2 regions of the Amycolatopsis sp. NPDC005003 genome follow, and region 2 is predicted to be linked to the other one. Evidence: riboswitches for the same ligand, from Rfam matches in the RefSeq annotation. Region 2 holds a riboswitch; the other holds the start of a gene.
The links. A riboswitch is a leader RNA that binds a small molecule or an ion and turns the genes downstream of it on or off. The one in region 2 is predicted to bind glycine.

Region 1: it holds a riboswitch for glycine, as region 2 does, so the genes downstream of both, gcvP (aminomethyl-transferring glycine dehydrogenase) here and gcvP (aminomethyl-transferring glycine dehydrogenase) in region 2, are expected to answer to the same signal.

What each region holds. Positions count from the first base shown of each region.
Region 1 covers NZ_JBSGAI010000053.1:37,599-51,987, forward strand. The annotation lists gene ACWED2_RS40865 (hypothetical protein) at 1-159, shown strand, start outside; gene ACWED2_RS40870 (MAB_1171c family putative transporter) at 156-1,334, shown strand; gene ACWED2_RS40875 (SMP-30/gluconolactonase/LRE family protein) at 1,371-2,273, opposite strand; gene ACWED2_RS40880 (Lrp/AsnC family transcriptional regulator) at 2,335-2,781, shown strand; gene ACWED2_RS40885 (PadR family transcriptional regulator) at 2,878-3,201, shown strand; gene ACWED2_RS40890 (DUF1700 domain-containing protein) at 3,198-4,433, shown strand; gene ACWED2_RS40895 (alpha/beta fold hydrolase) at 4,600-5,490, shown strand; gene ACWED2_RS40900 (general stress protein) at 5,927-6,451, opposite strand; gene ACWED2_RS40905 (glutamine synthetase family protein) at 6,664-8,028, shown strand; gene ACWED2_RS40910 (gamma-glutamyl-gamma-aminobutyrate hydrolase family protein) at 8,009-8,713, shown strand; gene ACWED2_RS40915 (aldehyde dehydrogenase family protein) at 8,714-10,078, shown strand; gene ACWED2_RS40920 (3-oxoacyl-ACP reductase) at 10,078-10,845, shown strand; gene ACWED2_RS40925 (hypothetical protein) at 10,842-11,039, opposite strand; gene ACWED2_RS40930 (helix-turn-helix domain-containing protein) at 11,112-12,416, shown strand; glycine riboswitch at 12,495-12,588, shown strand; gene gcvP (aminomethyl-transferring glycine dehydrogenase) at 12,722-14,389, shown strand, end outside.
Region 2 covers NZ_JBSGAI010000041.1:15,785-30,173, forward strand. The annotation lists gene ACWED2_RS36385 (AMP-binding protein) at 1-124, shown strand, start outside; gene ACWED2_RS36390 (hypothetical protein) at 134-526, opposite strand; gene ACWED2_RS36395 (hypothetical protein) at 560-1,063, opposite strand; gene ACWED2_RS36400 (hypothetical protein) at 1,349-1,558, shown strand; gene ACWED2_RS36405 (CDP-alcohol phosphatidyltransferase family protein) at 2,122-2,745, shown strand; gene gcvH (glycine cleavage system protein GcvH) at 2,835-3,221, shown strand; gene garA (glycogen accumulation regulator GarA) at 3,336-3,800, shown strand; gene ftsR (transcriptional regulator FtsR) at 3,797-4,543, shown strand; gene ACWED2_RS36425 (bifunctional nuclease family protein) at 4,760-5,233, shown strand; gene ACWED2_RS36430 (MerR family transcriptional regulator) at 5,275-5,670, shown strand; gene trxA (thioredoxin) at 5,681-6,016, shown strand; gene ACWED2_RS36440 (TetR/AcrR family transcriptional regulator) at 5,997-6,629, opposite strand; gene ACWED2_RS36445 (MerR family transcriptional regulator) at 6,909-7,487, shown strand; glycine riboswitch at 7,530-7,628, shown strand; gene gcvP (aminomethyl-transferring glycine dehydrogenase) at 7,926-10,802, shown strand; gene ACWED2_RS36455 (NAD-dependent epimerase/dehydratase family protein) at 10,863-11,798, shown strand; gene ACWED2_RS36460 (glycosyltransferase family 2 protein) at 11,795-13,969, shown strand; gene ACWED2_RS36465 (GtrA family protein) at 13,899-14,389, opposite strand, start outside.

The sequences.
Region 1 (14,389 bases), on a different contig from region 2:
CGCACCACCTACTCGGAGGTCGAGGAGCGCGAAGCCGAGCTCGTCGCGAGCCTGCTCGCCCAGCGCGTCGTCCGGCCCGCCCAGGCGCGCGAACCCGCGCCCGGCGTCCCGGACGGCGTGCGGCGCTTCGATTCCGTGTTCGGCCGCCGCACGTCGTGATCGAAAGCCTCGCCTACTACCTGTGTGCGGTGGGCTTCGCCGGGTTCGGGTACAAGCTCATCGAGGCCCGCCGCAGCCAGCCGGCACGCACGATGTGGTTCCTCGCCGGCTTCGGCATCTGCATCGCCACCGGCATTGTCGTGCTGACGCCCGCGATGTCGGCCCTCGCCGGCCCGGGCCCGGTGGCCGAGTGGGTCCTGAGCCTGGCCGGCGACGAGCTGAAACTGGGCGCGATCGGGTTCGCGACGGCTTTCACGCAGTCGGTGTGGCGCGGCGAGGGGGCGCGGCTCGCCCCGCACGCGCTGTTCACCGGCGCGACCATGGTGCTGCTCGCGGTGTGCTTCGCGCTTTCCGATCCGCGGCGCGTGGGCGACGACACGGTCTTCTCGGACGCCGGCCTGCCGTTCGCGCTCGGCGACAAAGTGGTATTCCTGCTGTACAGCCTGATCAGCCTCGGCCTGCTGTTCGCGGTGTTCGTCCGCAGCGCGTGGCACGCGGAGCCGGGCCCGCTGCGGGCCGGGCTGTGGCTGCTGGTCGTCGGCGTCGGCTCGGCGACCGCGTGGACGTTCTGGGACGTCGACGACGTGGTCCGGCTGGCCCGGACGGCCCGGATCGGCGCCCGCGAGGACCTGCCGTCCTCGATCCTCGCGGCGGTGACGGTCGTGTGCGTGGCGGCCGGGGCGACGCTCAGCGCCTGGTCGCCGGCGGTCTCGTCGGTGATCGGCCGGGTGCGGGCGTACCGGGCGTACCGCCGCATCGAGCCACTGTGGACGGCGCTGCGCACGGCGGTCCCGGGCATCGCCCTCGACCCGGGGCGCGAACTGGCCGGAGGCGCGGAGTTCGCGCTGTACCGCAGGGTGATCGAAATCCGCGACGGCCACCTGGCGCTGCGCGCCCACTTCGACCCGGACCTCCCGGCCCGGGCGGAGGCGGCGGCCCGCCGAGCGGGCGTCCCCGAGGCGGAGGTGGCGGCAACGGTGGAGGCGGTCACCCTGGCGGCGGCGATCGAGGCGGGCCGCGCGGGACGCCGTTTCGACCGCGAGCCCGACCACACCGCGGAACCGGACGCGGAGGCGGACGTGGCGGCCGAGGCGGCCTGGCTGGTCCAGGTGAGCCGAGCCTGGCGCCGCCGCGACGCAGTGGTGGAGCGAGTGGAGGCGGCCACACCCGGCTAGCCCGGAGGCCCATGCGGGCATATGAGGAGGCCGGGATCAGCGCGGGTAGCGAGCTCCGTTCACCGTCACCCTCAGCGTGTACAGCGAGCTCGAAGCCGTGATGAACAGCTCGTTGCCCCTTGCACCGCCGAACGTGAAGTTCGAGCACACCTCCGGGATCCGCAGCTTGCCGATCCTCGTGCCGTCCGCGGCGAAGCAGTGCAGCCCGTCGTGAGCCGCGGCCCAAACCTGCCCCTCGCTGTCCACCCGGACCCCGTCGAAGCCGCCGCTGTCGCTCGTCGCGAAGATGTCGCCGCCCGTCAGCTTCCCTTCTTGACCGACCGAAAACACCCTGATGTGGCTGGGCGTCTGACGCGTGTCCGCGATGTACAACCGCGACTCGTCCGCGGAAAACGCCAGGCCGTTCGGCCGGCTGAAGTCGTCCGCCACGATCGCCACCGAACCGTCCGGCGCCGCCCGGTACACGTGGCACGCGCCGATCTCGCTCTCCGCCCGGTACCCCTCGTAATCACTGTCGATGCCGTAACTCGGGTCGGTGAACCAGATTGACCCGTCCGAGTGCTCGACCACGTCGTTCGGGCTGTTCAGCCGCTTCCCCCGGTACTCCGACGCCAGCACCGTGATCGAGCCGTCGTGCTCGGTGCGCGTCACGCGGCGGGGGCCCTGCTCGCAGCTGATCAGCCGTCCGTGGCGGTCGACGGTGTGCCCGTTCGCGTAGTTCGACGGCTGGCGGAAGACGCCGACCCGGCCGGTCGTCTCGTCCCAGCGCAGCGTGCGGTCGTTGGGGATGTCGGAGAACACGAGGTAGCGGCCGGCCGGGAAGTACGCCGGTCCCTCCGTCCAGCGGCAGCCGGTGTGCAGGCGCTGCGTCCACTCGTCGCCGTTCACGCGGGCGAACCGCTCGTCCAGCACCTGGAAGTCCGTCTTGATCAGGTCCATCGCCAGCTCCTCATGAGATTCTGTGAAAAGCATGGAGTACTGAACTTGATATGGTCAAGCGGTGGACGAAGTAGACCGTGTACTGCTCACTGAACTTCAGCGCGACGCGACACAGGCGTACGCCGCCCTCGGCAAAGCCGTCGGGCTCTCCGCGGGCGCGGCCCACGAACGCGTGCGCAAGCTGCGGGACCAGGACGTCATCCGGCGGACCACCGTGGACGTCGACCCGGCCGCCGTCGGCCGCGGGGTCGCGGCCTTCGTGCTCGTCGAAGCGAACGCCTGGATGGGTGACCGCTCCGTGCGCGAAGCGCTCGAAGCGCTGCCCGAAGTCGTGGAGGCCCACGTCATCGCCGGCCCGGCGTCGCTGCTCGTCAAGGTGCGCACGGCGACGACCGAAGACCTCCAGGCGTCGCTGCGCCGGCTCTTCGCGATCGAGGGCGTCACCGGCACGCAGACGATCGTGGTCCTCGAATCCTTCTTCGAGCGGCCGGTCGACACCCGGGGCTGACCGAGGTTGCCCGGGCTCGGCGCGCCGATGGCCCTCCGCCGTGCACACTACTGCGCAATGCGTGGTACCTTCCCAAGCGTAAGACTGGAGGGTGCAGTGGAGATCAGTCAGCTGCTCAAGGGCGTGCTCGATCTCGCCGTTCTCGCGGTGCTCCGCGACGAGGACGGCTACGGGTACGACGTACTGAGAAGACTCCGGGCCGCCGGCCTGGACGAGGTGGGGGACGCGTCGGTGTACGGGACGTTGCGCAGGCTCTACAAGGCAGGCCTGCTGACCTCGTACGTGGTTCCCAGTGAAGAGGGACCGCACCGCAAGTACTACAGCCTGAACGAGCCGGGCCGGGTCCGGCTGGCGGAGTCCGGCAAGACGTGGCAGAGCTTCGCATCGACGATGAACGTGCTTTTGGGAGAGGCAGCATGAGCGACAAGCCGACCGCCGTGCGGGTGTATCTGGCGCGGGTCCGGACCGCGCTCGCCGACCTGCCCGCGAGCGAGATCGAAGAGATCCTCGAAGACGTCCGCCCGCACCTGGCGGAACTGGAGGCCGAGCTGGGGGAAGGCGCCCGCGTCGAGGCCCTCATCGAACGGCTCGGGACCCCCGAGAGCTACGCCGCCGAGCTGCGCGCGTCCGGGGGGTACCCGGCGCCGGGGGAGGACGCCACGCAGGTGCTCGCCACGGCCGCGCCCAGCCTGGTGAAGCCGCGGATCGCGTTGTGGGGCCTGGTGTTCTGCGCGCTGGGGCTCGCCATGCTCGCGTTCGGCGCCACCGTCTCCCGCAGTCCCGATGCCTTCGTCGGCCTGTTCCTGTTCGCGCCGGTCTTCCTCGTCAGCCTGGTGCTGCTGCTGCGCGGCGGGGTCGAGCCGGTGCTGGCCCTGCCGGAAGTCGGGTGGCTGCGCGACACCATGGCCAAGGGTCGTGCGCAGGAGGACGCCGGCAAGTTCCTGCGCTACCTCGGTTCGCTCAAGCCGGCGTGGTGGGTGCTGTGCGCGGTCGCGCTGGTCGCGCTCGGGCTGCTGTTCACGCTGCAGCGCCGGAGCGGGGTGCTGTTGCTGCCGTTCCTGATCCTCGCGGCCGTCGGGGCGTTGTGGGCCGGCCCGCGGGTGCGGAGCGACCGGCGGCTGCTGTGGGTGGCCGTGCCGATCTCGGCGTTCGTCATCGGCGGCGGGCTGGGCGGCTTCGGCGCCGCGATCGACCTCTTCGCCCGCGGGAGCTCCTACTCGGGTCCGCCGCCGTACTACTCGTCCACGGCGGATCACTACGGCAACGACCAGCTGACCTACGGCGGCCGCGACATCGAGAACGTCTACGCCTTCGATGCCGAGGGTAAGCCGCTGACCGAGGTCTACCTCTACGACGAGCAGGGCAGGCCGCTGACGCTGACTCGCTACGGCTGCGAGCGCGCGACCGGCAGCAGGCAGAAGATCGGTGAGGACAACCGGTTCCCCCGGCCGAAGATCGAGCAGGGCGTCACCGACGACCAGGGCAACTACAACGGCTACAACGGCTACCGCGGAGCCTGCCGCGAGCTGGCGGGCGTGCCGTTCAGCGCGGCGATCCCGAAGGTGACGGTGCCCTCGACCACCACGCCGTCCGCGACCACCACGCCACCTTCGACCAGCACGCCACCGGCGTCACCGACGCCGACGCGGTAGGGGGAACGAACGCCAGGAGCGCCGGTCGGGGCCGCTCCTGGCGTTCACCCAATCCGAACGCGCGCGAAACGTCCCGCCAACGCGGGCGTGTTGAGCTGGGCGGGTGCTTCCGGAAGCCTTCGCCCCGCAGACCAGGGTGGTCCACGGCTACGAGCGCGCGTACCGGATGGCCGGGCGCGGCCCCGCGCTGCTCTTCCTGCACGGCATCGGCGACGACTCGTCGACGTGGCTGGATCTGCTGGAGTCGCTGGCGGACGACTTCACGGTCATCGCACCCGACCTGCTCGGCCACGGCTTTTCGGCGAAACCGCGCGCGGACTACTCGGTTGCCGCGTACGCGTGCGGCATGCGCGACCTGCTGACCACCCTCGACGTCGACCGGGTGACGGTGGTCGGGCACTCCCTCGGCGGCGGCGTCGCCATGCAGTTCGCCTACCAGTTCCCGGAACGCTGCGAACGCCTGGTGCTGGTGGGCTCGGGCGGGGTCGGCGCGAGCGTCCACCCGCTGCTGCGGCTGGCCGCGGCGCCGGGCGCGGGGCTGCTGCTGCCGCTGCTGGGAGCGCAGCCGGCGTTGCCGGTGCTGCGCAAGCTGGCCGAGACACTGCGGATCTCCGACGACCTCGACTACGTGGTCGCGCGTTACCTCCGCCTGGTCGAGCCGGGCACGCGGTCGGCGTTCCTGCGGACGCTGCGCTCGGTCGTCGACTGGCGTGGGCAGGTCGTCAACATGCTGGACCGGTGCTACCTCACGCAGGGGATCCCGACGCTGCTGGTGTGGGGCACGGAGGACCGGGTGGTGCCGAGCGGCCACGCGCTGCGCGCGCACCGGGCGATGCCTGGCAGTCGGCTGGTGCTCTTCGAGGGGGCGGGCCACTTCCCGCACCGCTCGGCGCCGAAGCAGTTCCTGGAGGTCCTGCGCGAGTTCTTGGCGGAGACGCCGCCGGCCGAGTACGACCGGGCGCGCTGGGGTGAGCTGCTGCGCGCGGGCCGCCCGGAGGAGCCAGACCCCGCCTCGGCGGAGATCCCGGACGCGCCGACGGTGTCGTCGGGCACCTGAGCAGCCCCCGATTCCACGCTACCGGCGGGCACCGACGGTTTCGGGCCACCGGGCGGGCTTGTGTGGACAACCGGGGTGTTTCGCCCGGTGTTGTGGACAACCCGGGCTGTACGTGGCAAGGACGGCCGGAACCGTCGGACCTGCCCGGTAGCGTGGAATCGGGGGCTGCTCAGACACGGGGCGCCCGAGGACGGCGGCCGGTCGGACCGACAAGCAGACTGCTCGGGCGCGGGGCTGCTTGGGCACGCCAGCCGCCTGGACGCGGGCTGCTCGGGCGCGGTGGCTGCCGGACGCGGCGGGGCACGGCGGCTGCCGGGGCACGGCTGGCACGGCGGCTGCGGGGGCATGGCGGTTGGGGGGTGCGGCTGGCACGGCGGCTGCCCGGATAAGGCGAAGGCCGCCTCCCGCAGGAGGCGGCCTTCGCTATCTACCCGGATCAGTGGCCGAACGCGCTGCGCGCCGCGAGGTCTGCCAGCAGTGCGCGCCCCTTCTCGGCGTTGCGTGGCTGGGACAGGACGTCGTACCGGCGGGCCACCAGCTGGCTCTGCGAGATGAACCCGCGCTTGTTCCGGTTCACCGCGTAGCCCAGCGCACCGAACAGCAGGTTGAACCCGAGACCGGCGACGAGGCCGATCACGATCGGGACCAGGCCCGCGCCCGGGTTGAGCAGGCTGAGCATCAGGCCGAGGAACAGGCCGAACAGCGCGCCGGACGTCGCCGCGCTGCTCAGCACGCGGCCCCAGGACATCTTGCCCGCGACCCGCTCGACGAGCATCGGTTCCACGCCCACGATCGTGACGTCGGTGACGGGGAAGTCCGCGCCCGCGAGGTGGTCGACCGCCCGCTGTGCCTGCTCGTAGGACTCGTACGAACCGATCGGCCAGCCGGTGGGCAGGGTCGGCAGCTGGGGCCGGGCCTGCTGCTGTCCGATCGTGGTCTGCTGCGTGAATGCTGTGGTCATCGATCTCACCTCTCTTGTCCCGTTCAACGTGCGGGCACCCCGGTTTTCCTCCCGGACGGGCGAATTCACAGACTCTTCTCAGCCGGGCAACCCGGACAATCCGACCGCCGCCGCAATGGTTCAAAAAGATACCTTTGTTCGGGTTGACCGCGCCCCGCTCACCGGGTAGGAAGGACCGGCAAAGGATTCATACCAAACCTTTGGGGCGACCGATGGCACGCAGGCGAGGCATGCTCACGCTCGACGAACTCCGGGCGCGCGTGGACGCGGGCACGATCGACACCGTGCTCGTCGCGCTCACCGACATGCAGGGCAGGCTGCAGGGCAAGCGCTGCTCGGCCGAGTACTTCCTGGACGAGGTCGTCGGCCACGCCACCGAGGCCTGCAACTACCTGCTCGCCGTCGACGTCGACATGAACACCGTCGACGGCTACGCGCTCTCCTCCTGGGAGAGCGGCTACGGCGACTTCGTGCTGCGTCCCGACCTCGAGACGCTGCGGGAGATCCCCTGGCACGAGGGCACCGCGCTGGTCCTCGCCGACGTCGAGCGCGTGCAGGGCGGCCCGGTCGCGGTGTCGCCGCGGCAGATCCTGCGCCGGCAGCTCGACCGGCTCGCCGAACGCGGGCTCGCCGCCTTCGTCGGCACCGAGCTCGAGTTCATCGTCTTCGACGACACCTACGAGACGGCCTGGGACAAGCGCTACCACGGCCTCAAGCCCGCCAACCAGTACAACGTCGACTACTCGATGCTCGGCACCGCGCGCCTGGAGCCGCTGCTGCGCCGCATCCGCAACGACATGGCCGGCGCCGGGCTCTACCCCGAGTCCGCCAAGGGCGAGTGCAACCCCGGCCAGCAGGAGATCGCCTTCCGCTACACCGACGCGCTCGCCACCTGCGACAACCACAGCGTCTACAAGAACGGCGCCAAGGAGATCGCCGCGCAGGAGGGCAAGAGCCTCACCTTCATGGCGAAGTACAACGAGCGCGAGGGCAACTCCTGCCACATCCACATCAGCCTGCGCTCCACCGAAGGCCGGGCCGTGCTGGCCGGGGACAGTGAACACGGCTTCTCGAAGCTGATGGAGCACTTCCTCGCCGGCCAGCTCGCCGCGCTGCACGAGCTGACGTACTTCTTCGCGCCGAACGTCAACTCCTACAAGCGGTTCGTGCCCGGCAGCTTCGCGCCGACCGCCATCGCCTGGGGCACCGACAACCGCACCTGCGCGCTGCGCGTCGTCGGCCACGGCGAGTCGCTGCGCGTCGAGAACCGCGTGCCGGGCGGGGACGTCAACCCGTACCTCGCCGTCGCCGCGCTCATCGCCGCCGGGCTCCACGGCATCGAGAACGAGCTGGAGCTCGAAGAGCCGTTCACCGGCAACGCCTACAACTCCGACCGGGGCACCGTGCCGACGACGCTGCCCGAAGCCGCCGCGGCACTGGCCGGCAGCGACCTGGCGCGCGCGGCCTTCGGCGACGAGGTCGTCGACCACTACCTGAACGCGGCGAAGATCGAGATCGACGCCTACAACGCCGCCGTCACCGACTGGGAGCTGATCCGTGGCTTCGAGCGACTTTAGGCCCGTCATCGGGCTCACCAGCTACCTCGAACCCGCGAAATTCCTGGTCTGGGACACCGAAGCCGTGCTGCTACACCGCGTTTACGTCGACTGCGTGGTCGCGGCTGGTGGCATCCCGGTGCTGCTGCCCCCGGTGTCCGCCGCATACGAGCGGCTCGTGTCCACTGTGGACGGCCTGGTGCTCACCGGCGGCGCCGACATCGAGCCGGAGCGCTACGGCCACGAGCCGCACCCGGCCACCTACGTCCGCCTCGAGCGGGACGCCTTCGAGTTCGGCCTGTTCGCCGCCGCGCGCCAGGCGGGCAAGCCGGTGCTCGGCGTGTGCCGCGGCCTGCAGGTGATGAGCGTCGCCCTCGGCGGCACCCTCACCCAGCACCTGCCCGAAAGCGGCACCACCGACCACCAGCCCGCGCCGGCAACGTTCGGCCGGGGCACGGTCACGCTCGCCGAGGGCAGCCGGGCGGCGGCGATCCTCGGCCCCGAAACCAAGACACTCTGCTACCACCACCAGGCGATCGACCGGCTCGGCACCGGCCTCGAGGCGGTCGGCTGGGCCGCCGACGGCACCATCGAGGCCGCTGAACTACCCGGTGAGTTCACCCTGGGCGTCCAGTGGCACCCCGAGCAGGACACCGACGACGTCCGGCTGTTCCAGGCTCTCGTCGACGCGAGCAAGGAGAAGTAGATGACGACCTTCGACGTCCTCAACCCGGCCACCGAGGAGGTGGTGCGGAGCGTCCCCCTGACCAGCGCGGAGGAGACCGACGCGGCGATCGCCCGCGCCCACGCGGCCTTCCCGGCGTGGCGCGACGTCACGCCGGGCGACCGCGCGCGGCTGCTGCGCCGCTTCGCCGACGCCGTCGAGGCCGACATCGAGCACCTCGCCCGGCTGGAGGTCGAGAACTCCGGGCACACCATCGGCAACGCCCGCTGGGAGGCGGGCAACGTCCGGGACGTCCTCAACTACTACTCCGCCGCCCCGGAACGCCTGATCGGCAAGCAGATCCCGGTACCCGGCGGCATCAACGTCACCTTCCAGGAGCCCCTGGGTGTGGTGGGCGTGATCGTCCCGTGGAACTTCCCGATGCCGATCGCGGGCTGGGGCTTCGCGCCCGCTCTCGCCGCCGGCAACGCCGTCGTCCTCAAGCCCGCCGAGCTGACACCGCTCACGGCCATCAGGCTGGCCGAGCTGGCGCGCGAGGCGGGCATCCCGGAGGACGTCTTCCAGGTGCTGCCCGGCAAGGGTTCCGTGGTCGGGCAGCGGTTCGTCGAGAACCCGGCCGTGCGCAAGGTCGTCTTCACCGGCTCCACCGAGGTCGGCAAGCAGATCATGGCGGGCTGCGCGGCGCAGGTGAAGCGCGTGACGCTGGAGCTCGGCGGCAAGAACGCCAACATCGTCTTCGCCGACTCCGACCTGGAGAAGGCCGCGGCGACCGCGCCCTACGGCGTCTTCGACAACGCCGGCCAGGACTGCTGCGCCCGGTCGCTGATCCTCGTGCAGGCCAGCGCGTACGACCGCTTCATGGAGCTGCTCGAACCGGCGGTGCACGGCGTCGTCGTCGGCGACCCCGGCGACGAGAAGACCGAGATGGGCCCGCTGATCTCGGCCGCGCACCGGGCGAAGGTCGCCTCCTACGTGCCCGACGACGCGCCGGTCGCGTTCCGCGGCACCGCCCCCGAGGGCCGTGGCTTCTGGTTCCCGCCGACCGTCGTCACCCCGCCGGACCTGCGGCACCCGGTCGCGGCCGAGGAGGTCTTCGGCCCGGTCGTCGCCGTGGTGCCGTTCGGGGAGGAGGCCGACGCGGTCCGGATGGCCAACGCGACCGAGTACGGCCTGTCGGGATCGATCTGGACCCGCGACGCCGGCCGGGCGTTCCGGGTTGCGCGGGGCGTCGAATCCGGCAACCTCTCGGTGAACTCGCACTCGTCGGTGCGCTACTGGACGCCGTTCGGCGGCTTCAAGCAGTCCGGCCTGGGCCGCGAGCTCGGCCCGGACGCCGCCGCGGCGTTCACCGAAACCAAGAACGTCTTTCTGAGCACGGAGGAGTAATGGTCCAGCGTTTCGAAGGCCGCGTCGCGGTCATCACCGGCGGCGCCAGCGGCATCGGGCTCGCCTCGGCCCGGCGCCTGGCGAGCGAAGGCGCGAAGGTCGTCATCGCGGACCTCTCGCCGGCCGAGGGCAAGGCGGCCGCCGACGAGATCGGCGGCGCGTTCATCCAGACCGACGTCACCGACGCCGAGCAGGTCGAGAACCTGTTCCACAGCACGGTCGAGCAGTTCGGCTCGGTCGACGTCGCGTTCAACAACGCCGGCATCTCGCCGCCGGAGGACGACTCGATCCTGACCACCGGCATCGAGGCGTGGGACCGCGTGCAGCGGGTCAACCTGACGTCGGTGTACCACTGCTGCAAGGCCGTCCTGCCGCACATGCAGCGCCAGGGCCGCGGGTCCATCATCAACACCGCGTCGTTCGTCGCGGTGATGGGCGCGGCGACGTCGCAGATCTCCTACACCGCGTCGAAGGGCGGCGTGCTGGCGATGAGCCGCGAGCTCGGCGTGCAGTTCGCGCGGGAGAACATCCGGGTCAACGCGCTGTGCCCGGGGCCGGTGAACACCCCGCTGCTCAAGGAGCTGTTCGCCAAGGACCCGGAACGCGCGGCGCGGCGGCTGGTGCACGTGCCGGTCGGCCGGTTCGCCGAGCCGTCGGAGATCGCGGCGGCGGTGGCGTTCCTGGCCAGCGACGACGCCAGCTTCATCACGGCGTCGCAGTTCCTGGTCGACGGCGGCATCTCCGGCGCGTACGTCACCCCGCTCTAACGCTTGGTCTTCTTCTTGACGTCGTAGACCTCCCGCAGGTAGCGCCAGGCGGCGTTGAGCTTCTTGCGCTCTTCGGAGATCTCCTTCTCCCGGCGGCGCAGGATCCGGGTGGCGATCTCGGAGGCGAGGAACGCGCCGGCAGCGAAGGTCAGCGTGCCGACGATCAGGGTGAGGGCGATCACGGTGGTGGTCATGGTGACCAGCGTCGGGCGCGCCTGGGCGGTTTGTCCCTGCGCAAAGCTAGCGGGTTTCGTTAGCTTTGTGAGGTGACGCACTGGCGCGCCGACGAGTGGGCGGAAGCGGTCCGGGCCGGCATCCGTTCGCGGGGCCTCTCCCTGGACGAGGCGGCCAGGCGCATCGGCGTTCCGACGTCGACCCTGCGCAGCTGGATCGAACACCGGCACGCGCCGAAGGTGACGGTGTTCGACCACTGGGCCCAGCTCGCCGAGGTCACCGGGCTGAGCGAGGCCGAGCTGCTGCGCGTCGCCGGCGTCCTGCCCGAGAGCCTCGCAAGCCCGGTGCACGTCGCCCAGGCGGCGAAGGCGCTGCGGGAGGGCATCGACCGCGCGGGGCAGTTCCTCCGGCAGGCCACCGCGCTGGTCTACTCCTCGCCCGGCACGCAGGTGGCGAACGCGATCGCGGCGTCGCCGATCGACTGGGAGATGCGGATCCGGTCGGCCACCCGCGGCGACGAGGTCCGCGTCACCTACCACCACTACGTCGGGATCGTGCCGCCGCGGGACCTGCCCTTCGACGACGCCGAGGTGCGCCGCATCATCGAGCACGACGTCCTCGGCGAGCTGTGGCGGCCGCTCGGGCTGTACTGGCGGGTGGCGGAGGTGCACGACTGGCACGAGCCGCCGCGGCTGGTGATCCAGGTGCCCGAGCAGGAGGCGACGCGGCCGCCCGCGCCGTCGCCGGTGGTCGCCGCGCCGCCGGTGGTCGTGCTGTCGCCGATCTGGGGCTACGGCGAGCTGCTGGCGTCGCTGGTCGCCGACGGGCTCGGGTTCGGCAACGTCGACTTCCGCTACTCCGGCCTCCCGGACGCGATGGCCGACCGGGTCCGCCTCACCGCCCGCGAGCTGGCCGAACCCGCGCCGCGGCTGGTGCACTCGGTGCCGCCGATCATGCTGCTGCACGGCCTGGCCGTGCCGGACCTGACCGGCCGCCTCCCGGTCGTCGTCCGCTACGGCCCGCGGATGCGCGCGCGGGCGGCCCGGATCTACCGGTCGGCGCTGCTCGAAGCGGGGTTCGCGGACCCCCTCGACGGCGCTCGCGCGATCGAGGACGCCATCGAGGTCCCGCCGGGCTGTGCGTACTTCGAGGTGACGCTGGCCGACGAGGACATCTTCGACGGCGACCGCCCGTCCCTGGACCGCCTCAACGACTCGGTGGCGTGGCACGCCGAGCAGATCGTCGAGCAGGTGCTGCTCGGCGCCGGCCACCCGCCGGTGCCTCTGGGCGGGCCGTTGAAGCGGCTGGTCCTGCCCTCCGGCCGCGTCCGCCGCCCGCCGTCGCTGGCCGGGCGCGTGGTACGCCGGGTCGCCGGTCGAGGCCGCGACGAAGGCTGATGTGGTGTTGACCGGAGGAAGTGGACGCCCGCGGGAAGCGCCGGGTACCGTGACCGTCACAACTGCAGATCGGGCCGTCGAGCCGAGGCGGGAGAGCCCTCACGAAGTCGGTGGGGCACCGAAGGAGCAAACTCCCCGGAATCTCTCAGGTATCCGCTACCGCTTCGCGCGAGGCCACTCTGGAAAGCAGGCGCACCCGCGTCTCACCCAAGGTGAAAGCCGTGTCGCACACGGTGAAACTCTCAGGTGCCATGACAGAGGGGGAGTTCCCAGCGCACTGGTGTGCCCGGCCCAAGGAGCTCCCGATCACTTCAACGCAGTTCGACGCCCGCCACATCGGTCCGTCCGAGGCCGAACGCGCGAAGATGCTGGCCGAGTGCGGTTACGGCAGCCTGGACGCTCTCGTCGGCGCCGCCGTCCCGAGCGCCATCCGCGCCACCCGTGACCTGCGGCTCCCGCCCGCCGCGTCCGAAGAGGACGCCACCGCGGAGCTGCGTGCTCTCGCCGCGCGCAACCGGCCGATGACGCAGATGATCGGCCTCGGCTACTCCGACACCGTCACGCCCGGCGTGATCCGCCGCAACGTGCTGGAGAACCCGGCCTGGTACACCGCGTACACGCCCTACCAGCCGGAAATCTCGCAGGGCCGCCTCGAAGCCCTCCTCAACTTCCAGACCATGGTCGCCGACCTGACCGGCCTGGCCACCGCGAACGCCTCCCTGCTGGACGAGTCGACCGCCGTCGCCGAGGCCGTCACGCTGATGCGCCGCGCGTCGAAGTCCAAGTCGAACAAGGTCGTGCTGGACGCCGAGTGCCTGCCGCAGACGATCGCCGTCGTGCGCACCCGCGTCGAGGCGCTCGGCATCGAGGTCGAGGTCCGCGACCTGCTCACCGGCCTGCCGGACGAGTTCTTCGGCGTCGTCGTCCAGTACCCCGGCGCGTCGGGTGTGCTGCGCGGCCGCGGCTTCTACCACGCGATTTCCGAGTCGGCGAAGGCCGCGGGCGCGCTGTTCACCGTCGCCGCCGACCTGCTCGCCCTCACCCTGATCACCGCGCCGGGCGAGTTCGGCGCCGACGTCGCCGCGGGGTCGACCCAGCGTTTCGGCGTCCCGCTCGGCTACGGCGGCCCGCACGCGGGGTACATGTCCGTCCGCGCCGGGCTCGAGCGTTCGCTGCCGGGCCGGTTGGTCGGCGTCTCGGTCGACGCCGACGGCAACCCCGCTTACCGCCTTGCGCTGCAGACGCGTGAGCAGCACATCCGCCGCGAGAAGGCGACGTCCAACATCTGCACCGCGCAGGTCCTCCCGGCCGTGCTGGCCGCGATGTACGCGGTCTACCACGGCCCGGACGGCCTGAAGAAGATCGCCCAGCGCGTCCACGGTCTCGCCGCGGGTTTCGCCGGCGCCCTGCGCAAGACCGGCGTCGAGGTCGTGCACGAGTCCTTCTTCGACACCGTCGTCGCGCACGTCCCGGGCCAGGCCGCCGAGGTCCACGCGGCCGCCCGCGAGGCAGGCATCAACCTCGGGCACGTCGACGCCGACCACGTCCGCGTCGCCTTCGACGAGGTCAGCACGCCCGCGATCACCGCGAGGGTCCTGAAGGCGTTCGGGGTCGATGAGAGCGTCCAAGACGGCGTCGCGCTGCCGAACGGCCTGGCCCGCGAGAGCGGCTTCATGGGTCACGAGGTCTTCGGCACCCACCGCTCCGAGACGGCGATGCTGCGCTACCTGCGCAAGCTGTCCGACCTGGACTACGCGCTCGACCGCGGCATGATCCCGCTCGGCTCGTGCACGATGAAGCTCAACGCCACCACCGAGATGGAGCCGATCAGCTGGCGCGAGTTCGCGGGCATCCACCCGTTCGCCCCGGCCGAAGACGCTGCCGGGTACCACGAGCTGGTCGGGCAGCTGGCGGGCTGGCTGGCCGAGGTCACCGGCTACGACAAGGTGTCGCTGCAGCCGAACGCGGGCAGC
Region 2 (14,389 bases):
GGAGCTGCCCAAGACGATCTCGGGCAAGATCCGCCGCGTCGAGTTGCGGGGCCGCGAGAGCGACCCGGCTCGGGGAGCGGGGACCGAGTACCGCGAGGAGGACTTCCCGGACCTCAAGTCCTGACGGACGCGGTCAGCGGCGGGTGCCCTCGACCTGGCGGCCGTCCTCGGTCGAGCACGCCGTCACGGGGTCGTTCGGGCCGCTGCCGCACGTCCACTCGTCGAGGACCACCGGGCCGGGGCCGTCCGCGGAGGCGGCGTCCGCCGGGGTCAGCTTCGCGAAGTAGTCCTTCAGCAGCTTCGTCGCCGCTGCGCAGTCCACCTTGCCGTGGGCCACGACGGCCGTCTTCGCGCCGCCGGTGCCCGCGACTTCGCCGCAGGGCACGCCCGGGGCCGTCGACTCCGCCGCCGCCACCGCGGCCGGGACGGTGGTGGACGGCGCCGCGGGCGCCGGAGTACCGCCGCCACAGCCGGCCAGTGCGGCGGACGCGGCGACGAGCAGCAAGGGGGAGGCGAGTGTCTTCATGGGCCCTTCAGGAGCGCGCGGGATCGGAACGGTCTACTCGGACGGCACGACGGCGGCGAAGACTGTCTGCTCGCCCTTGGTGCAGGTGGTGCCGCCCTGGGCGGCGGGCGGCCCGGACGTGCACAGCCAGCCGTCGACGGTCTCGTTCACCGCGTCGTTCGAGCCGGCGCCCTGGCGCCCGGCGATCTTGCGGTGGAAGTCGCCGACCAGCTTCGTCGCCGAGACGCAGCTGACCCCGGTGGAGCCGCTGTCGAAGACGTAGAGCGTCAGCCCGCTGGCGGCGGTGACGGTGCCGCACGACCCGGGCACCGACGGCGGCGGCCCGGACGGCTTGGTCACCGGCGCCGGCGCAGGCTCGCTGCCGCCGGGGGTCGGAGGCGGCGGCGGGGTGCCGGTCGGCGTCGTCGCCGAGGCCGGGGCGGTCGAAGACGGCGGGGCCGGGGGAGCCTGCGCGGCGGGGTCGCCGGAGCAGGCGGCCAGCGCGGACAGGGCGAGGCAGGCCACGAGCCACGTCCTCGTGGTGGTCGGGTGGGGCACCGCGATCCTTCCTCGCCGGGTCGTCCTGGTCCTGCGGGCGACGTGCCCACGGGTGTGCCGGAGATTACAACAGCGGGCCGCCGGCCCGGTCCGGTGGCTGCCGAAATGGTGTCCACAATGGACGATTAACATTCCGTTCACGCTCCGAAACCTCCCGCTGTCATCAAGAATCGATCGGTCTAATTCGCGCCGCGACGGTTAACAAACCGGCCGCGCGCGCCGAAGATCTTGGTGGAGGCCGACGAGCTTCCCGTCCCCGACACCCGCACCGAATCCGTGAGAGCGATGAACGCCGACGCTGTGACCAGTACCGAAGACCCGTCCAGTCCGCCGACCGTCCCGAGCACCGTGGTCTGGTGCGGCGGGCGCCCGTACGTCCTCGAGGGACGGGCGGGCCGCGCCCGCTGGATGGGCACCGACTACCGCGGCCGCCCCGAGTCGCTGAGCAGCGCCGAGCTGCAGCGACGCGGGTGGAGCCACCGCCGCGCGAGCTGACGTGCGCGACGAGCCGGGCCGTGAGGGCGGCCCGGCCTTCGCCGCCGGCCTGCGGGGGAGTGCCTCGAGGCACCCGGGCAGGCCGGCCGGCGCGAGGTTGCCTTGCGGCGGGGTGTGGCCAGGATCCGTGATCCGGCGGCCGGGGCAGCCTCGCGCCACCCGGGCGCAGGTGGCCGCTCCGGCAGCCGGCGCGACCCGGAGGCGCGTGACCCCTGACCTGCGCAATCCGACTCTCGCGAGCGCGACTTACGCCATCCCGGCTCGCGCACTCCGACCCGGCCAGCCGGTTCGTCGGCGGGGGTCTTCTCGCGGCTGGGCATGGCCGTGATCTGCGGTCCGGAGCCCGAGCCGGCGCCGCGCCACCCGGACGCAGCGGCCCCGGCAGGCGCCGGCCGCGACCCCGCCGCCCCGACCCGCGCCACCTCAGCCCTGGCCGAGCCCGCCCGCGGCCGCGAGGTCGTCTCGCGGCGAGCCGTGGCCACGATCCACGCTCCGGCCGCCACCACCTCGGCCCGCGCCGCACCACCGGGCGGGCCGGCGCCGCTCCGCTGTTTAATGGCCCCGTGAGCACAGCCGCCCCCGAACCCGCCGCTCAGGCGGGTCCCGCCGCCGAGCCGTCGCTGCTGCGGCAGGCCCTGAACGTCCCCAACATCCTGTCGCTGCTGCGGCTGGCCGGCGTGCCCGTCTTCCTCTGGCTGCTGCTCGGCCCCGAAGAGGACGGCTGGGCGCTCGCCCTGCTCGTCTTCAGCGCACTGACCGACTGGCTCGACGGCAAGCTCGCCCGCTGGCTCAACCAGATGTCCCGGCTCGGGCAGCTGCTCGACCCCGCCGCCGACCGGCTCTACATCCTCGCCACCCTCGTCGCCTTCCTCGTCCGCGGCATCATCCCGTGGTGGGTCGTCGTCCCGCTCGTGCTGCGGGAGGCCGTGCTCGGCGTCTGCGTGGTCACCCTCCGGCGGCGCGGCTTCGCGCCGCCCGAGGTCACCTACCTCGGGAAGGGGGCCACCTTCGTCCTGATGTACGCCTTCCCGTTCCTGCTGCTCGCGCAGGGCGGCTCGGACGTCGCCGCGGTCGCTCGGCCGATCGGGTACGCCTTCACCATCTGGGGCGCCGTCCTCTACGTCTGGTCCGGTGTCCTCTACGTCGTCCAGGCCCGCAACGCGCTGCGAGGCGATACCACTCAGTGAGCTTTCGCCGGGTCGTGGCGGGCGGCTGCGCCGTGTGGGTGTAAGACTTCGCCCAACACTTCCAGTGAGGGCATGAAAGGGGACCGGCGGTGTCCGCTCCTGAAGAGCTTCGCTACACCGAGGAACACGAGTGGGTCGCCACCCGCGGCGAGGACACCCTCGTGCGCGTCGGCATCACCGAGTACGCGCAGGACCAGCTCGGCGACGTCGTCTTCGTCGACCTGCCCGACGTCGGCAGGCAGGTGAGCGCGGGCGACGTCTTCGGCGAGGTCGAGTCGACCAAGAGCGTCTCCGAGCTGTTCGCGCCGGTCGACGGGGAGGTCGTGGCCGTCAACGACGCCGTCGCCGACTCGCCGGAACTCATCAACAGCGACCCCTACGGCGAGGGCTGGCTGATCGAGATCCGGCTCGACGACCCGGCGGGCCTGGAAGCCCTGCTCGAAGCCGAGGCGTACGACGCGCTGACCAAGGGCTGAAGCCCGCTCCGCCGGTTCGGGGAGCCGGGGCTCGGAGAATCGATCAGGCACGGTACGTTGGCAGCTACACGTTCTTGAGTACTGGCAACACAGCATGTGTGGAGGAGAGCTCAGGTGAGCACGAACGACGGGCCCGGCGGCGTTCCCCCGGAGCAGTCTCCGGAGCGGACCTCTGTCTTCCGGGCCGACTTCCTGGCCGAAGCCGAAGGTCGCGAGCCCGCCCCGGAAGCCCCGGTCCAGGGTGTCGACGCGCTGCCCCCGGGTTCGGCGCTGCTGGTCGTGAAGCGCGGGCCGAACGCGGGTTCGCGGTTCCTGCTCGACCGCGACACCACCAGCGCCGGGCGGCACCCGGACAGCGACATCTTCCTCGACGACGTCACGGTCTCCCGCCGGCACGCCGAGTTCCGGCGTGAGGGTGGCGAGTTCGTCGTCATCGACGTCGGCAGCCTCAACGGTACCTACGTCAACCGCGAGCCGGTCGACCAGGCCGTGCTCGCCGGCGGCGACGAGGTGCAGATCGGGAAGTTCCGCCTGGTCTTCCTGACCGGCCCGGGGCACGGGGGCCAGGGGGCGCAGTGACGGCGGCCGGACGGCCACAGAACCACGGACTGAGCATCGGGGCGGTACTCGCGCAGCTGCGCGGGGACTTCCCCGATGTCACCATCTCCAAGATCCGGTTCCTGGAAGCGGAAGGCCTGGTGCAGCCGGGCCGCACGCCTTCGGGCTACCGGCAGTTCGCCGCGGCGGACGTGGAGCGACTGAGGTTCGTCCTGGCCGCCCAGCGGGATCACTACCTCCCGTTGAAGGTCATCAAGGAGCAGCTGGACGCGGCGGACTCGGGTGCCGGGCCCGCCGCGGCCCTGCCCCGCCCGCCGCGCCGGCTGGTGCCGATCGACGCACCGGCGGAGAACGTCGGCCTGCCCGTGGCGGACGACTTCAGCCCGGGCAAGGAACTGCGCCTGACCCAGGAGGAGCTCCTGGAGCAGGCCGGCATCGACGCGCCGGCCCTGGCCGAGCTGCAGCAGTACGGCCTGGTCCGGCCCGGTCCCGCCGGGTTCTTCGACCCGGACGCGGTGCTGGTCGCGCGCACGGTGAAGGCGATGACCGAATTCGGGATCGAACCGAGACACCTGCGTGCTTTCCGCGCCGCGGCCGACCGCGAGGTCGGCCTGCTGGAGCAGATCGTGACGCCGGTGTACCGGCACCGCGACCCGGAGGCCAAGTCCCGGGCCGACGAGGTGGTGCGGGAGCTCGCGGCACTGTCCGTGACCCTGCACACGCTCCTCGTCAAGGCCGGAATCCGCGGCGTCGCCGGGTGTTGATCGATAACGGGGCAGTGAGATCCTCTTTGCGGTCCCATGTCAATGACTGAATGTTCGGCACCGCATGCCGTACCGTGAAGGCACGGGTTTGCGGCAGGCGAACCGAGAGAGTCCGGACAGCGAGCACAGCGCACGGATGACGGGTAGCGTCGGGAGTATGGGCGTGAAGCCGGTTCAGCGCTGCAGCCCGTGCGCACGAGAGGGAGGCGAAGCCCGATGAGCGAAATGCGCGTCGTCGGTGTGCGGGTCGAGCTGCCCGCGAATCAGCCGATCTTGTTGCTGCGGGAGACCGAGGGCGAACGGTACCTGCCGATCTGGATCGGCTCGGTCGAAGCCACCGCCATCGCCTTGGAGCAGCAGGGGGTCCGCCCCGCCCGCCCGCTCACGCATGACCTGCTGAAAGAGGTCATCGGAGCGCTCGGCCGGGAGCTCGAACAGGTCGTCATCACCGACCTGAAGGAGGGCACGTTCTTCGCGGAGCTCGTGTTCGACGGCGACATCCGGGTGTCCGCCCGGCCGAGCGACTCGGTCGCGCTGGCCCTGCGGATCGGGGTCCCCATCCACGCCGTGGATTCGGTGCTGGAGGAGGCGGGCCTCATCATCCCGGACGAGCAGGAAGACGAGGTCGAGAAGTTCCGCGAGTTCCTCGACTCCGTGTCGCCCGAAGACTTCCGCGGTGCCGATACGTGAGACCTTGCGTTGACGTGGACGTCAACGTCTAGCGTCGAGGCATGCGGATCGGAGAACTGGCGCAGCGCACGGGTACCACCACCCGTGCGCTGCGGTTTTACGAGGACCAGGGCCTTCTTCGGGCCCGCCGCTCGGCCAACGGCTACCGCGAATACGGCGAGGACGACCTCCAGCTGGTCAAGGAGATCCAGACCCTCCAGACGGTCGGCCTGACCCTCGAGGAGACGCGCCCGTTCGTCGAGTGCCTGCGCAGCGGCCACGAGACCGGTGACTCCTGCGCGAGTTCGATCGAGGTCTACCGGCGCAAGCTCGAAGAAGCCGACGCCCTTCTGGCGCGGCTCGGCGGGATCCGCGGCGAGCTGGCCGCGAAACTCGCCGCCGCGCTGGCCCGGCAGGCGCCCGATCCGTGCGTCGTGCCCGAATCCCCGCGCCTCTGAAGGAGTCCCCTTGTCCGAAGTTGCTGAAGTCACCGACGCGACCTTCACCGAAGTCCTCGGCAGCGACGTCCCCGTGCTCGTCGAGTTCTGGGCCACCTGGTGCGGCCCGTGCCGGATGGTCGGCCCGGTGCTCGCGCAGCTGGCCGCCGAGCGGGACGGCGAACTCGCCGTCCGCAAGATCAACGCCGACGAAAACCCCGGGACCACCCGCGCCTACCAGGTCATGTCGCTGCCGACGATGATCCTCTTCCGCGGCGGCGAGCCGGTCGAGACGATCGTCGGCGCGTTCCCGAAGGCCCGCATCGAAGAGCGGCTCGACCGGGTGCTCACGGCGCCGTCGCTTTGACGAAGGTGTCGGCGACCTCGCGTCCGTACCGCTCCAGGTCCAGCGACGGGTCGGCCGCGTAGGCCGCGGCGACCCCGTCGATGGCCTGGGCGATCGACATCGCCATCACCTCGGGCGTGAACTCGCCGAACACCCCCTCGGACTGGCCCTGCCTGAGCTGCCGGGCCAGTCCGTGCACGCGCAGGTCGTCGACCAGCACCTTCGTCATCACCCAGCCGTCGGCGTCGTCCGCGTTGGAGGCCAGCTCCGACAGCGCCCGGACGCACTCGGGGTACGCGCGCAGGAACGCGATGGACGTCTCGATGTGCGCCCGCAGGTAGCCGGGCCGGTCGGCCGGGTCGAGGCCGCCGCCGGTGCGTTCGGTGAGGAACTCGCCCTTCGTCTCGACGACCGTGCTGAGCACGGCCTGCATCAGGCCGGCCTTGTTCGTGAAGTGGTACGAGATCAGCCGGGTGCTGCTGAGCCCGGCGCGCTCCTTGATCCTGGCGAAGGTGGTGCGGCGGTAGCCGACGTCGGCCAGGACGCCGATGGTCGCGCCGATGATCTGCGCCCGGCGGGCGGCCTCGGTGACGCTGAGGCCGAGCTCGGCCATGAGGTCGGTGTTTACTTGCATGAGTAAAAAGTTACTCGGCTGAGTAAAACCGGTCAAAGGGTTTGGGCTCACGCCGTAGGGGGTACGGCGAACGGCTCAAAGGCTCAGCCGACCGTCGAGGCTTGCCGCGCGTCGCGTTGACCGGCACTGTCCGGGCGCTTACCGTCGAAGAAGAGAAATTGCCACGGTGTGATTAACGGTCTGGGGCCGGACCGTGGCGATTGATCTCCGGTGGGTCCCGCTCCTGGGACCGTCCGGCTGTCATTCGCCGGCCGCCAGGTCGGGCGAGGGGAGGCTTGCGTGGTCGAGGCTGGTTCCGAGAAGCAGCCTGTCGAGGTCGCGACCGGGGAGCAGGGGGAACTGTTCCCCGACAACTCGCTGCCCGACGAGCTGGTGGGCTACCGGGGTCCGGCGGCGTGCCAGATCGCCGGCATCACCTACCGCCAGCTCGACTACTGGGCCCGGACCAAGCTGGTCGCGCCCAGCATCCGCACCGCGCACGGCTCCGGCTCGCAGCGGCTGTACTCCTTCAAGGACATCCTGGTCCTGAAGGTCGTCAAGCGGCTCCTGGACACCGGCGTCTCGCTCCAGAACATCCGGGTCGCCGTCGACCACCTGCGCGTCCGCGGCGTCCGCGACCTTGCCCGGGTGACGCTGTTTTCCGACGGCACCACGGTCTACGAATGCACCTCGCCGGAGGAGATCGTCGATCTGCTCCAGGGCGGCCAGGGCGTCTTCGGCATCGCGGTCAGCGGCGCGATGCAGGAAATCAGCGGCACCATCCACGAGTTCCCGGCCGAACGCGCCGACGGCGGCATCGTCGAGACGCACGAACCGGACGAACTCACCCAGCGCCGCAACGCCCGCAAGACCGGTTGATCATCGCTCCGCGTGAGCGGGTAAGGTACTGCCTGCGGTCGACGAATCCGCGCGGGAGAGTCCGAGCCACACCTTGAGCTCGGCGCCGAAGGAGCAAGTCCTCCCCGGAACCTCTCAGGCACCCTGGACCGCGCGGACGAGACGCCTCTGGAAAGCGGGTCGTCAGGACACACCCTGATGGCCCCGCCGACGGTGCAAGCCCGGCTCAACCTGCGGGCGAAACTCTCAGGCGCCCCTCGGGGTCAGACAGAGCGGGGAGGTTCCTTCGGGTTTCGGCGAATTCCGCTCGCGGAGAGCGCTCGCCGGAACCCTCCGGAGTGTCTTGTGGGGGTGCAACCCCCACACCCCGCCCGGTGGGCTCCGCCCCCGGACCCCCGTCGTGGTCACCTTCCGCTCTAAGGTCGGGTTAGTACGCGCCGCCGGTCGGAGGAGGCCATCGTGGAAACTACGCTTGCCTCGCTGGAACAGGGCATTCCCTTCGCCGACCGGCACATCGGGCCCGGGCCGGACGACCTCCGCCACATCCTCGATGTCATCGGCGTCGCCTCACTCGACGAACTCGCCGAACGGGCCGTGCCCGGCTCACTGCGGGACTCCGCCGAACCGCTCGAACTGCCGCCCGCCGCCTCCGAAGCTCAAGCCCTCGCCGAACTTCGCGAGCTGGCCGGGCGGAACCGGCCGATGGCGCAGATGATCGGGCTCGGCTACCACGACACCGTCACCCCGCCCGTCATCCGGCGGGGCGTCCTCGAAAACCCGGCCTGGTACACCGCCTACACGCCCTACCAGCCCGAGATCTCCCAAGGGCGGCTCGAAGCGCTGCTCAACTTCCAGACCATGGTCGCGGACCTGACCGGGCTCCCGGTCGCCAACGCGTCCCTCCTCGACGAGGCCACCGCGGCCGCCGAGGCGATGACGCTCGTCCGCCGGGCCGGGCGGGCGACCTCCCATCGGTTCGTCGTCGACGAAGACACCCTGCCGCAGACCCTCGCCGTGCTCCGCACCCGAGCCGAACCGCTCGGGATCGAACTCGTCGTCGAGGACCTCTCCCAAGGGCTGACCGGGCTCGGGCTCGGCGGCGACTTCTTCGGCGTGCTCCTGTCCTACCCCGGCGCGTCCGGTGCGGTCCGCGAGCCCGACCTCACCATCGCCGAAGCCAAGAAGCACGGTGCGGCCGTCATCGTCGCCGCCGACCCGCTCGCCCTCACCCTCCTGCGGCCCCCAGGCGAACTCGGCGCCGACGTCGCCATCGGGTCGACGCAGCGGTTCGGCGTCCCGCTCGGCTTCGGCGGCCCGCACGCCGCCTACCTGGCGGTCCGGACGGGCCTCGAGCGGCAGCTGCCCGGCCGGCTGGTCGGCGTCTCGAAGGACGCCGATGGCACACCCGCGTACCGGCTCGCCCTCCAGACGCGCGAACAGCACATCCGCCGCGAGAAGGCGACGTCGAACATCTGCACCGCGCAGGTGCTCCTGGCCGTGATGGCGTCGATGTACGCGGTCTACCACGGGCCCGAAGGGCTGCGGTCGATCGCGCTGCGCACCCACCGGATGGCGACGGTGCTCGCGGCAGGGCTCTGCGAAGGAGGCGTCGAGGTCGTCCACGGCGAGTTCTTCGACACCGTCGTCGCGGCCGTGCCGGGCCGGGCGGACGCGGTCGTCGCGGCGGCCCGCGACCTCGGCGTGAACCTGCGCCGGATCGACGAAGACCACGTCGGCATCGCCTGCGACGAGACCACCACCCGCGAGCGGCTTTCCTGCGTGTGGAAGGCCTTCGGCGTCTCCGTGTCCGATGTGGACGGCCTTGACGCGGACACCGCGGACGCCCTCCCGGCCCCGCTGCGGCGGACGAGCGCGTACCTCACGCACCCGGTGTTCCACGCGCACCGCTCGGAAACGGCGATGCTGCGGTACCTCCGGCGGCTGGCGGACAAGGACGTGGCGCTCGACCGCAGCATGATCCCGCTCGGCTCGTGCACCATGAAGCTCAACGCCACCGCCGAAATGGAGCCGGTCACCTGGCCGGAATTCGCCGGCCTGCACCCGTTCGCGCCGGCCGAAGACGCCGCCGGGCTCCTGGAAGTGGCCGCCGACCTGAGCGCCTGGCTCGCCCGGATCACCGGCTACGACACGGTTTCCCTGCAACCCAACGCCGGCAGCCAGGGCGAGTTCGCCGGCCTGCTCGCCATCCGCGCCTACCACCGCTCCCGCGGCGAGCACGCGCGCGACGTCTGCCTGATCCCGGCCAGCGCGCACGGCACGAACGCGGCCAGCGCGGTGATGGCGGGCATGCGCGTGGTCGTCGTCCGCTGCGACGACACCGGCAACATCGACCTCCCGCACCTGCGGTCCACAGTGGACGAGCACCGGGCCGACCTCGCCGCGATCATGCTCACCTACCCGTCGACGCACGGCGTCTACGAAGACACCGTCGGCGAGGTGTGCGCGGCGGTGCACGACGCGGGCGGCCAGGTGTACGTCGACGGTGCCAACCTCAACGCGCTGATCGGGGTCGCCCAGTACGGCCGCTTCGGCGCCGACGTCTCGCACCTCAACCTGCACAAGACGTTCTGCATCCCGCACGGCGGCGGCGGGCCCGGCGTCGGCCCGATCGGAGTCCGCGCGCACCTCGCGCCGTTCCTCCCGAACCACCCGCTGCAGCCGGCGGCCGGCCCGGCCACCGGCGTCGGCCCGGTCAGCGCGGCACCGTGGGGCAGCGCGTCGATCCTGCCGATTTCGTGGGCGTACACCCGGATGATGGGCGCCGAGGGCCTCCGCCGGGCGACGCTCATCGCGGTGGCAAACGCCAACTACGTCGCCCGCCGCCTCGCCGCCCACTACCCGGTGCTGTACGCCGGCCGCGAGGGCCTGGTGGCGCACGAATGCATCCTCGACCTGCGGCCGCTGACGAAGGCCACCGGCGTCACGGTCGACGACGTCGCGAAACGGCTGGCGGACTACGGCCTGCACGCGCCCACGATGTCGTTCCCGGTCGCGGGCACGCTGATGGTGGAGCCGACGGAAAGCGAAGACCTCGCCGAACTCGACCGCTTCTGCGCGGCGATGATCGCGATCCGCGGCGAGATCGACCGCGTCGCGGCGGGGGAGTGGCCCCTCGAAGGCTCACCGCTGCGGCAGGCACCGCACACCGCCCGATGCGTCACCGGAGAGTGGAACCGGCCGTACAGCCGCGAGACCGCGGTGTTCCCGGCCGGGACGTCCGCACCGAAGATCTGGCCCCCGGTCCGGCGGATCGACGGCGCGGCGGGCGACCGGAACCTGGTCTGTTCCTGCCCGCCACCGGAGGCCTTCGCCTGAGCCCGGTCGCCGGGAGAGCCGTCGCGCGGGCTCACAGGAACGCGGGGTAGGTTGACGCGCATGGTGAGCAGGCTCGGTCCGGATCGGACGTCCGTGGTCGTGACCGGCGGCAGCGGCTTCATCGGCCGGGCCGTCGTGCGCGCCTTCCGCGACCGGGGTGTCCCCGTCACGGTCGTGGACCGGGTGGCCTTTCCCGAAGAGCTCGACGGCGTGCGCGTGGTGACCGGCGACCTCCGCGAGGCGGCCGTGCGCGAGCAGGCCGTCACCGGCGAGACCGCGGCGATCGTGCACCTGGCCGCGCTGACGTCGGTGCTGAGGTCGGTCGAGCTGCCCGAGGACACCTTCGCCGACAACGTCCTGGTCACCCAGGAACTCCTCGAGCTCGCGCGGCGCCACGAGGTGCCGGCGTTCCTCCTCGCCTCGACCAACGCGGTGATCGGCAACGTCGGCTCCGCGACCATCACCCCGGACCTGCCGCTGCGCCCGCTCACGCCGTACGGCGCCACCAAGGCGGCGTGCGAAATGCTGCTGTCGGGCTACGCCGGGGCGTACGGCATGACGACGTGTGCGTTGCGGTTCACCAACGTCTACGGACCCGGAATGTCCCACAAGGACAGTTTCGTGCCGCGGATGATGCGGGCCGCGCTGACCGGCGGCGGCGTCAAGATCTACGGCGACGGCCGCCAGCGCCGGGATCTCGTCCACGTCGACGACGTCGTGCGGGCAGTCCTGCTGGCCCTCGACAGCGGCTACTCCGGCCGCGCGATCGTCGGCGCCGGGCGCTCGGTGTCCGTGCTGGAGATGGTCGACGCCGTGCGCGAGGTGACCGGCGCCGAGCTGCCGGTCGAGCACGTCGGCGCCCCGGCCGGGGAGATGCCCGCGGTCGTCGTCGACGTCTCGGCGAGCGCGGACACCATCGGCTACCGGCCGGAGGTCTCGCTCACCGACGGCTTGGCCACGGCCTGGAAGTACTTCTCCGGCCTCGCGAACCGGTGAGGGCTTTTCTCAAGCGGCACTGGCTGCTCCTCCTGCTCCTCGTCCCGGCGATCACGCTCCGGGTGCTGACCTGGCTGGCCTACCGGCCCGCGCTGCTGTTCATCGATTCCTTCCGGTACATCGACAACCTGCATGCCCTGCGCGCCGACCAGCTCGACCCGATCGGCTACGACCTGGTGCTGCGGCCGCTGCTGGCCGTCGGCGGCCTCGCCTGGGTCGCCGCGGTGCAGCACGTCGGCGGTGTGCTGATCGCGATCGGCGTCTACGCGTTGGTCCTGCGCCTCGGCGGCCGCCCTTGGGTGGGCGCGTTCGCCGCCGCCCCGGTGCTGCTCGATGCCTACCAGCTGCAGATCGAGCAGAACATCATGTCCGAGGTGACGTTCGAGGCGGTGCTCCTCGGGCTTCTCTGGCTGCTGCTGGGGTGGGGCACTCCCGGCTGGAAGCGGGCCGGCGCCGCGGGCCTGCTGCTGGGCTTCGGCGTGCTGACCCGGCTGATCGGGATCTCGCTGGCGTTGCCGCTGCTGGTCTTCCTCGTCACCGCCGGGGGAGCGTGGCGGCGGTGGGCGGGCTGGCGCCGGGTCGGCGTCGGCCTCCTGGGCCTGCTCGCCGTGCTCGTGCCGTATGCGGCGCGGGTGCACTCGGAGACCGGCAAGTGGGGCCTGACCGGGCCGTCCGGGAACATGCTCTACGGCCGCACGGCCGCCGTCGCCGACTGCCCGGACCTCCACCTCGCTCCGGAGCTGCAGGTGTTCTGCCCGGCCGAGCCCCGCGAGAAACGGCTGGTCGACAACTACACCCACGCCGACCTCGACCCGAACTGGCCGGGTCCGCTGCCGCCCGGCGCGGACAAGGCCGCCCTGGCCCACCAGTTCGCGATCGACGTCCTGAAGGAGCAGCCCGGCGACGTCGCCGAAGCGATCCTCGACGACTTCGCCAAGAGCTTCGCCTGGGCGCGCGAGCAGGACCCGACCGACGTCCCCCTGGACCGGTGGCAGTTCCAGCTGAGCTACCCGCAGTGGGCCGACCAGTCCCTGATCGACCTGGTCACGCTGCAGAACGACGGTGTCGTCGCGAGCGTCGACCAGCCCCTGGCGAAGATCCTCCGCGACTACCAGCTCGACGGCGGCTACGTCTCGGGCGGAGTGCTCGGCATCGGCGCGCTCCTGGGCCTGTTGACGGTCTTCCGGCGCAAGAAGCCCCTCGATCGGGCCCAGGCGGGGGCGCTGTTCGCGGCGTCGAGCGGGCTCGTCCTGCTGTTCGCCTCGGCGGTGTTCCAGTTCTCCTGGCGCTATCAGCTCCCGGCGTTGGTGCTGCTGCCGGTCGCCGGGGCCCTCGGCTTCACCACGCTGACGTCGGCGAGCCGGAAGCGGCTCGCCGCGTTCCCCGACGACGTCGACTCCGGCGCCCTCGACGACTTCCGCGGCCGCCACCCGGACCTGGAACTGGCGCCGCTGACCGTCGTCATCGCCGCCTACAACGAAGCCGGCGGCATCGGCGAAGTGCTGGAGAAGATGCCGGACGAGTGCCTCGGCATGCCCGTCGACGTCCTCGTCGTCGTCGACGGCGGGACCGACGACACGGCCGCGATCGCCGAGGCACACGGCGCGTACGTGTGCGTCGCGCCCCGCAACCGCGGCCAGGGCGCGGCGCTGCGGCTGGGCTACCACCTCGCGGCGGAATCCGGCGCCGAGTACGTCGTGACGACCGATGCCGACGGCCAGTACGACAACAGCGAGCTCGAGGCGCTGGTCCGCCCGGTCGTCGACGGCACCGCGGATTTCGTCACCGGGTCGCGGCGGCTCGGGCACGAGGAGGCCGACAGCCGCGTCCGGTGGCTGGGCGTGCGGGTGTTCGCGGTGCTGGCGTCGGTGCTCACGGCGCGGCGGATCACCGACACCTCGTTCGGCTTCCGGGCGATGCGGGCGGAGCTGGCCTGCGCGGTTCCGCTGCGCGAACCGCAGTACCAGTCCTCGGAGCTGCTGCTCGGCGTCACCGCCCGTGGTGCCCGGGTGGCCGAGCTGCCGATGAGCATGCGGCTGCGCAAGGCGGGCAAGAGCAAGAAGGGCGGCAGCCTCGTCTACGGCGCCAACTACGCCCGGGTCATGACCGGGACGTGGTGGCGGGGGTACGTGCTGCGCCGCGGCCGAACACGAACCGGTCGAGCAGCGTGAACTTGACGGCGAACACCAGCGCGTAACTGGCCACGTACGCGCCGTCGACGAGCACGACCCACCAGAAGTGCGGCAGGTCGAGGGGCATCAGCAGCGAGCCCGCGAGGGTCGTCAGGCCGATCGAAGCGAGCCCGCCGAGCCCGATGACGACCAGGTAGGGCAGCAGTTCCCGGCGGACGCGCGGGCGCCCGGTGCGGCCCCAGACCCAGCGCCGCGTGACCAGGAAGTTCAGCACCGCGCCGGCCGCCCAGGCCAGCGTGCTCGCCAGTGCCGCGGCGCCGCCGGTGGCGAGCGCGGCGAGCAGCACGACCTGGCTGAGGACCGTGGCCGCGACCGACGTCGTCGCGGCGCGCGCCAGGCGGGCCCAGCCGCGGCGGCGGGTCTTCTCCGCCGTGCGGGGCCGCACGGCGTTGGTTACGG